DNA from 2 places in the Xanthomonas indica genome. Region 1 is predicted to be linked to the other one. Evidence: predicted binding sites of a transcription regulator. Region 1 holds the regulator's gene; the other holds the start of a gene.

Region 1 (4,516 bases):
CCGCGCTGTCGGTCCTGTCCTACAGCGAAGTGCCGGAGGACAAGCGGCTGAAGCTGGTGGGCACGATCAGTTGAGATGACGGGAATCGGGAATAGGGAATGGGGAATCGCACCCTTGCCCCGGCAGCGGAGAGAGCAATGAACACGATCACGAAAAACCAGACACGACACCGCGGCCCGCCACGTACCGGCACCGATCCCGCATCCATTCCCAATTCCCCATTCACCATTTCCGGCTCCCACCCATGAAGATCAAACGCTTTGTCGCCCCCGACATGCGCACCGCCTTCCGGATGGTGCGCGACGAGCACGGCCCGGATGCGGTGATCCTGTCCAACCGGCGTACCGACGAGGGCATCGAGATCGTCGCCGCCAGCAATTACGACGAAGCCCTGGTGCAGCGGGCGCTGGATGCGGTGCGCCCGGACGAGGCGCCGCGCGCCGCCGCGGCGCAGGCACCGGCCGCTCCCGCCCCGCGCGCCGCGCGTGGTGAGAGCGCCGCGGCCAACCCGGCGATGGCGATGATGGCCGCGATCAGCGAACGCCGCGGCGGTGCCGCGCCGGCCGCCCCGGCCGCGCCCGCGGCCCGGCCGCTGACCCAGCCGGCGGCGCTGGCCGCCTCGGCCATGCCCGCCGCGGCGGCGCCGGCCGCCGCAGCGCGTCCGGCCGCAGCGGCCAAGGCCCCGGCCCGCGCCGACTTCAGCATCCCCGAGGACGTGTTCCGCAACGCCCCGATCAGCGTGCCGATGCCCAGCCCGTTCGCCGCCGCCACCGCGGCGCCGGCCGTCGACGCCGCGCCGGCCTGGCGCGACGACGTCGCCGCGGTGGCGCTGACCCCGGTGGCGAGCCCGGCCCCGGCCGCGCCCAGCGTGGCCAAGGCCGACGCGCCGGCCACTGCCGGAATCCCGGCGGCGGCGGCGCTGGCGGCGGTGCCGACCTTCCCCGCCCCGCAGAACGACGAACAATTGACGCAGCTGCGCGACGAACTGGCGCTGATGCGGCAGATGATCGAGCGCGAGATGAACCGCCTCACCGACGAGCGTCTGCGCGGCTCGCCGGTCCGCGCCCAGGCGCTGGAGCTGATGGACGACTACGGCTTCGACAGCGGCATCACTCGCGACGTGGTCATGCAGATCCCCGCCGACCTGGAGCTGCACCGCGGCCGCGGGCTGATGCTGGGCCTGCTGTCCAAGCGCCTGCCGATCGCCGCGCTGGATCCCCTCGAGGAAGGCGGCGTGATCGCCCTGATCGGCCCCACCGGCGCCGGCAAGACCACCACCATCGCCAAGCTGGCCTCGCGCTTCCTGGAGCGCCATGCCGCCCGCGACGTGGCCCTGGTCACCACCGACACCGTCCGCGTCGGCGGCCGCGAACAGCTGCACAGCTACGGCCGCCAGCTCGGCATCGCCGTGCACGAGGCCGACAGCGATGCCGCGCTGCAGCAGCTGCTGGAACGCCTGGCCGACTACAAGCTGGTGCTGATCGACACCGCCGGCATGGGCCAGCGCGACCGCGCCCTGGCCGCCCAGTTGCACTGGCTGCGCGCCTCGCGCGTGGTCCGATCCTTGCTGGTCCTCCCTGCCAACGCCCATTTCTCCGACCTGGACGAGGTGGTGCGCCGGTTCGCCGGCGCCGACCCACAGGGGGTCATCATGACCAAGTTGGACGAGACCGGGCGGTTCGGCAGTGCCTTGTCGGTGGTCGTGGACCACCGCCTCCCCATCACCTGGGTGACCGATGGACAGCGTGTGCCGGACGACCTGCACCGCGCCAACGCCGCCAGCCTGGTATTGCGCCTTGAAGATTTGCGGCGCGCTGCCGATAAGCCCTGTACTCCGGAGCAGACCCATGCCGTCGCGTGACTACGTCAATCTGACCAATGCCTTCCCCCTGTCGGCGACGCGCAGCGAACCGCTGGGTCCGGTGCGCACCATCGCCGTGACCGGCGGCAAGGGCGGCGTGGGCAAGACCAACATCTCGGTCAACCTGTCCATGGCGCTGGCCGACATGGGCAAGCGCACCCTGCTGCTGGACGCCGACCTCGGCCTGGCCAACGTCGACGTGCTGCTGGGGCTGACCCCCAAGTTCACCGTGGCCGACCTGGTCGCCGGGCGCTGCACCCTGGAAGAGGTGCTGATCGACATGCCCAACGGGCTGATGGTGGTGCCCGCCGCCTCCGGCCGCCGCTACATGGCCGAGCTGCCGCCGGCCCAGCACGTGGGCCTGGTCAACGTGTTCTCCGAACTGCAGCGCGAGCTGGACGTGATGATCGTCGACACCGCCGCCGGCATCACCGACAGCGTGCTGACCTTCTGCCAGGCCGCGCAGGACGCGGTGGTGGTGGTCTGCGACGAGCCGGCCTCCATCACCGACGCCTACGCCCTGATCAAGGTCCTCTCGCGCGAGCGCGGCGTGGACCGGGTGCAGATCGTCGCCAACATGGTCCGCGACCTCAACGAGGGCCGCCTGCTGTACGACAAGCTCAGCCGGGTCTGCGAGAAGTTCCTCGGCGACGTGTCGCTGAACTACCTGGGCTGCGTGCCGCAGGACGACTGGCTGCGCCTGTCGGTGCAGCGCCAGCAGCCGGTGGTCAAGGCCTACCCGTCCAGCCCGTCGGCGCAGGCGATCTCGGAGATCGCCCGGCGCACCGCGCGCTGGCAGGCGCCGACCGCCCCGCGCGGCAACGTCGAGTTCTTCGTCGAACGCATCATCCAGCGCGGGGTGGCCGCATGAACGCCGCCGCCCACTACCGCGCCGTCCAGCGCAACAGCGCCAACGACTACATCGCCCAGCACTCGGACCTGGTCCGGCGCATCGCCCACCACCTGGCGGCGCGGCTGCCGGCCAGCGTGGAGATCGACGACCTGATCCAGGCCGGCATGATCGGCCTGATCGAGGCCTCGCGCAGCTACGACGCCGAACAGGGCGCCTCGTTCGAGACCTACGCCTCGATCCGCATCCGCGGCGCGATGATCGACGAGATCCGCCGCGGCGACTGGGTGCCGCGCTCGGTGCACCGCCGCGCCCGCGATGCCGCCTCGGCGATCCGCAAGATCGAGCAGAGCACCGGCCGCGCCGCCGCCGCCAACGAAGTGGCCGCGGCGATGGAGATGCCGCTTCCCGAATACCTGCGTTTGATGGAAGATGCCGCCCGCGGCCAGGTGCTGAGCCTGGAGTCGCGCATCGAGGACCATGGCGAGCTGGATACCATCGCCAAGGGCGGACCCAATCCGCAGCAGATGCTCGAGCGCAGCGAATTCGGCCGCGAGCTGGGCAAGGCCATCGCGCAATTGCCCGAACGCGAGCAGTTGGTGCTGTCGCTGTACTACGAGCAGGAATTGAACCTCAAGGAAATCGGCGCGGTGCTCGGGGTCAGCGAGTCGCGCGTGTGTCAGATCCATGGCCAGGCCACGGTACGGTTGCGCGGACGCCTGAAGGCGTTCGAGGTCGCCGATGCCGGTCTGGAAGACGAAGAATAGGAACCCTTAGGAGTCAGTGGTGAACAAGAACATGCGGATTTTGATCGTGGACGATTTCTCGACGATGCGACGCATCGTCAAGAATCTGCTCGGCGATCTGGGCTTCACCAATACCGCCGAGGCCGAAGACGGCAACAGCGCCCTGGCCGCGCTGCGCTCGGCGCCGTTCGAGTTCGTGGTCACCGACTGGAACATGCCGGGCATGACCGGCATCGATCTGCTGCGCAACATCCGCGCCGACGACAAGCTCAAGCACCTGCCGGTGCTGATGGTCACCGCCGAGGCCAAGCGCGAGCAGATCATCGAGGCCGCGCAGTGCGGCGTGAACGGCTACATCATCAAGCCGTTCACCGCGCAGACGCTGCAGGAGAAGCTGGGCAAGATCTTCGAGCGCCTGGGGGCGACTGCCTAAATGGAAGCCACCGCCGAACGTACTGCCCTGATCGAACGCCTGCAAGGCGCGCTGGACGCGCTGGAAAACGGCGACGAGGCCGGCTGGCGCAGGGAGATCGACACCCTCGCCGCCTGGCGCACGCGGCCGATGATGCAGGGCCTGAGCCGGCTCGCGCGCGATCTGGGCCAGGCGCTCGGCGAACTGCCGATGGTGCCCAGCGAGGCCGGCGAGCTGGACGATGCCTGCTCGCGCCTGGACCACGTGGTGGAGATGACCGAACAGGCCAGCCACCGCACCCTGGACCTGGCCGAGGAATGCCGTGCGCTGGCCAACCAGCTGGCGGCCGGCGGCCTCAGCGGCGACCAGAGCGAGATCCTCGACAAGATCCGCCACAACCTCACCGAAATGGCCCTGGCGCAGAGCTTCCAGGACCTGACCGGGCAGATCATCCGCCGCGTCGCCGGCATCGTGCGCCGCGTACACGAAGGCTTCGGCGCGCTGGGTCTGCCGCCGAAGGAAGAACGCAAGGCCGACGGCAGCCTGGCCGGCCCGGCCCTGCCCGGCCTGGACCGCCACGGCGTGTCGCAGAACGACGCCGACGACCTGCTCTCGGGCCTGGGACTGTAAATCTATGAGCGCCGTAC
Region 2 (4,516 bases), 440 kb from region 1:
GCGCTGGCGGTGCTGATCTACGGCCGTCGCAAGAAGCTCAAGTCCGTGGCGATTTGAGCCGCGTACGCCATCTTCCGCACGACCCCGCGCCGGCAGGCGCGGGCTCCAAAAAAACGCAGAGCGGTCTCCAATGAAAATCTTCCCGCTTCACCTGATCCCCAACGACACCAAGATCGACTTCATGCGCTGGCGGCACCCGACCCTGGTGCTGATGCTGGTGCTGGCGCTGGCTTCGTTCGCGGTGATCTTCGCCAAGGGCTTCAACTACGCGCTGGAGTTCACCGGCGGCGCGCTGGTGCAGACCAGCTTCCAGAAGCCGGTCGACGTGGACCAGGTACGCGAGCAGCTGGCCAAGGCCGGCTTCGACAACGCGCAGGTGCAGAACGTCGGCAGCGGCAACGAGGTGGTGATCCGCCTGCAGCCGCAGGGCGAGCACAACAACGAGGACATCACCAAGAACCTCGCCGAGCAGGTGCGCAAGGCGGTGAGCACGCCGCAGAACCCGGCCACGGTCAAGCCGGGCGAGTTCGTCGGCCCGCAGGTCGGCAAGGACCTGGCCTTGAACGGCGTCTACGCCACGGTGTTCATGCTGGTCGGCTTCCTGATCTACATCGGCTTCCGCTTCGAGTGGAAGTTCGCGGTGGTGGCCAGCCTGACCGCGCTGTTCGACCTGCTGGTGACGGTGGCCTACGTGTCGGTCACCGGCCGCGAGTTCGACCTCACCGTGCTGGCCGGCCTGCTGTCGGTGATGGGCTTTGCGATCAACGACATCATCGTGGTGTTCGACCGCGTGCGCGAGAACTTCCGCAGCCTGCGCGTGGAGCCGGTCGAGGTGCTGAACCGGTCGATCAACCAGACCCTGTCGCGTACGGTGATCACCGCAGTGATGTTCTTCCTGTCGGCGCTGGCGCTGTACCTGTACGGCGGCGAGTCGATGGAAGGCCTGGCGCTGACCCACATGATCGGCGCGGTGGTGGTGGTGGTGTCCTCGGTGATCGTGGCGGTGCCGCTGCTGTCGATCGGGCCGTTCCAGGTCACCAAGCAGGACCTGCTGCCGAAGTCGAAGGATGTGGAGGCGCTGGCGCGTCGGCCCTGATTGGGCCGGGGTTGGGGAGTGGGGAATCGCAAAGGCGTGATGTCCTGGCCCTGAAACTTCCTCCAGCGAACAAGAAAAGCCGCGCGGATGCGCGGCTTTTTCTTTGTGCGGCTGGCGGTGCAGGGCAGCGTCTCCTCTGGCGTAGGAGCGGCTTCAGCCGCGATGCCTTACCGGTACCCGTCGCGGCTGAAGCCGCTCCTACAGCGTTGCGGCCACGTCGGGCGGGTGCCATCCCTTCCTGTGCCGCGAGATGGGCCGTCGACGACGGCCCGTCCCCGTGCGTGCCGCGTGGGGCGTTCTGACTAGGCCGCGTTGGCGGTGGCGCGGGCGACCAACTGTGCCACCACCGGGTAGGGCTCGCTCCGTACCTGGAACTGGCCGACGATCTCCACCAGGTCGCCGGCCTGCTGTTCCATCGCGCGTGCCGCGGCGGTGGCTTCCTCGACCAGGGCGGCGTTCTGTTGGGTGGTCTCGTCCATCTGGGTGACGGTGTGGTTGACCTGTTCGATGCCGGCGGACTGCTCCTGCGAGGCGGCGGCGATCTCGCCCATGATGTCGGTGACGCGCTGCACCGAGGCCACGATGTCCTGCATCGTCGTGCCGGCCTGGGCGACCAGCGCCGAGCCCGCGCTCACCCGCTCGACCGAGTCGTCGATCAGCGTCTTGATTTCCTTGGCCGCGCTGGCCGAGCGCTGGGCGAGGGTGCGCACCTCGCTGGCGACCACGGCAAACCCGCGGCCCTGTTCGCCGGCACGCGCGGCCTCGACGGCGGCGTTCAGCGCCAGGATGTTGGTTTGGAACGCGATCCCGTCGATGACGCCGATGATGTCGGCGATCTTCTTGGAGGCTGCCTCGATGCCGTCCATGGTGGTGACCACCTGGCCGACCACCGCGCCGCCCTGCGAGGCGACCGAGGCGGCGCCGGCGGCGAGCTGGTTGGCCTGGCGCGCATGCTCTGCGTTCTGCTTCACCGTGGCGGTCAGTTCCTCCATCGACGCGGCGGTTTCCTCCAGGCTGGCGGCCTGCTGCTCGGTACGGCGCGACAGGTCGTCGTTGCCGCTGGCGATCTCGCCTGCGGCGGTGTCGATGCTGGCCGCGGCCTGCTGGATGCGGCCGACCATGTCGGTCAACTGCGCGACGGTGGCGTTGGCGTCGTCGCGCATCCGCGCGAACACGCCGTGGAAGTCGCCCTGCATGGTCTGGGTCAGGTCGCCGGCGGCGATCGCGCGCAACAGCTGCGACAGCGCTGCCAGGTTGGTCTCGGTGCCGGTCATCATCGTGTTGAGGTTGGCGACCATGCCACGGAAGGCATGCTGGAAGCGCTGCTCCTCGCCGCGGCGGGAGAAATCGCCCTGCGCGGCGGCGCGCACCAGCAGGTCGATCTCGTGGTTGATCGCGCCGAGGTTGCGCTTCACCTTGGCCATGGTCTCGGTCAGGATCGCCATCTCGCCCGGGAACTGCTCCAGGTCGCGGCTGAGGTCGCCTTCGGCGTACTCGCCCATCAGCGCGATCAGCCGCTGCTTGACCGAAATATGGCTGTGCACCAGCGCATTGGTGTCGCGCACCATGCGCCCGTAGTCGCCGGGGAAGCGCGCCTCGTCCATGCGGAAGCTGATCTGGCCGGCGGCATGCTGCCGGGCCATCTCGGTCTGCGCCTGGATCACCGTGCGCAGTTCCTCCTGCATCTGCCGCATGTCGTTGAGCAGCGACGGTGCCTGCGTGCGCAGCCGCACCTCCTGCGACAGGTCGCCGCTGGCGATGCGTCGCACCACGTCGGCCGCGTAGGCCGGCTCGCCGCCGAGCTGACGCATCAGGCTGTTGCGGACCAGCAGGCCGAGCAGGATCGCGGCGACGATGCCGATTAGCATACCGCCGAGGCTGGTCCATTCGCCGGACTGCGCACGCGCCTCGCTCTCGGCCTTGCGCACCTGCAGCAGCGCGCGTTCGGCGTCCTCGTACTGGCCGATCGTGGCGCGCAGCCCGTCCATCTGCTGCTTGCCGACGGTCCGGAACGCGTCCAGCTGGGCGTCGTCGCTGTCGGCAGCGGTGTTGCGCATGTGCTCCACCGCCTTGCGCTTGGTTGCCATGAACTGCGTGTAGTCCTGCATCAGGGTCTGCAGGCGCGCCTGCTGCGCCGCGTTGTCCGCGGTCAACTGCTTGGACTCCTGCCACTGCGCGCTGAACTCGCGCTCGCCCAGTTCGAGTGGGGCCAGGTAGGACGGGTCGCGGGTCAGGGCGAAGCCGCGCGCGCCGCTCTCGATGTTGAGCAGGCTCACCAGCATGCGGTCGCCTAGGGTGATGACCTTGTAGGTGTGCGCGTCCAGCGCTGCGGCGCTGGTGAACTTGCGGAAACCGATCAGGCTGGTGATGCCGACCAGCAATAACATGGCGATCACGCCGCAGAAGCCGATTGCCAGGCGCTTGGTGACGGTGAGATGATGAAAGGACACGCGAGATCTCCGGAAGATGCAAGAGAGCGGCGCTACCGACGCCATTGCCGCAGGGACGGCAACGCGGCGCGGATCAGCGGGGGAAGTTCGGGCAAGGGCCCGCATCGGTATCGGCCGCGTTCCCTGGATCTTTAGGGCTGTGTTCGCCGGTCGCATCGGGCGCATCGCACAGGCCATGGCACCTGCACGCAGCGCCTCGTGTCGCCGTTTTCTACGCAAGCGCCGATCAAGCACGGGTGAAGCGCGCAGCGCGCATGGCGTGAGCGTGGCGTGAGGCGATGGCGCTGTGCCGCGTAGCGAGGGCGAGTGGAAATCCCGGGATGCCCAGGTGCTCGCACGGTGCGAAAGGGATGCTGTGCAATGCCCTCGCTGAGGGTGCGCGATCGCGCGGTGCGCGAACGACGGACACAAAAAAAACCGCGCGAGTGCGCGGCTTTTTTCATGCTGGCGTGTCGGCGCCGACCGATCGCCGGACGCGGTCGCTCAGAACTTCGCGTCGAACTCCCCGGCGTAGCCGGTGTTGGCGATCAGCTTCTGCAATGCATCGCTGACCTTGAGGTTGCCGGCCACCACTTGGAACTGCGGCGGGCCGCGGTCGTCGATGCGGCCCAGGGTGCCGCCCTTGAAATCGGTGACGCGGCCGCCGGCCTCGCGCACCAGCAGCACGCCGGCCGCGATGTCCCAGGCCTTCACCCCGGCTTCGAAGTAGGCGTCGCTGCGACCGCAGGCGACGTAGGCCAGGTCCAGCGCCGCCGAGCCGGTGCGGCGGATGTCCTCGGCCTGCACCAGCAGCGCGTCCACGCACTTCAGCTGCGGGCTGGCGCGCTTGCGCTCGCGCGGGGCGAAGCCGGTGTGGACCATGGCGCCGTTGAGTTCCTTGCGCTCGCTGACGCGGATGCGGCGGTCGTTGAGCACGGCGCCGTTGCCGCGGCTGGCGGTGAACAGTTCGTTGCGCAGCGGATCGAAGATC

Evidence for each region. Region 1 encodes FliA, which starts transcription of late flagellar genes. Its sites were predicted from a motif close to TAAAGTTTNNCNNNCNNNGGCCGATAA; they were not measured.
Region 2: the regulator FliA is predicted to act here: its motif matches at 3,654-3,680, upstream of Q7W82_RS10900 (methyl-accepting chemotaxis protein).

What each region holds. Positions count from the first base shown of each region.
Region 1 is NZ_CP131914.1:2,961,141-2,965,656, reverse strand. It holds gene flhA (flagellar biosynthesis protein FlhA) at 1-74, shown strand, start outside; gene flhF (flagellar biosynthesis protein FlhF) at 245-1,861, shown strand; gene Q7W82_RS12805 (P-loop NTPase) at 1,848-2,732, shown strand; gene Q7W82_RS12800 (RNA polymerase sigma factor FliA) at 2,729-3,478, shown strand; gene cheY (chemotaxis response regulator CheY) at 3,498-3,890, shown strand; gene Q7W82_RS12790 (protein phosphatase CheZ) at 3,891-4,499, shown strand; gene Q7W82_RS12785 (chemotaxis protein CheA) at 4,504-4,516, shown strand, end outside.
Region 2 is NZ_CP131914.1:2,522,328-2,526,843, forward strand. It holds gene secD (protein translocase subunit SecD) at 1-57, shown strand, start outside; gene secF (protein translocase subunit SecF) at 131-1,096, shown strand; gene Q7W82_RS10900 (methyl-accepting chemotaxis protein) at 1,399-3,546, opposite strand; gene Q7W82_RS10905 (inositol monophosphatase family protein) at 4,030-4,516, opposite strand, start outside.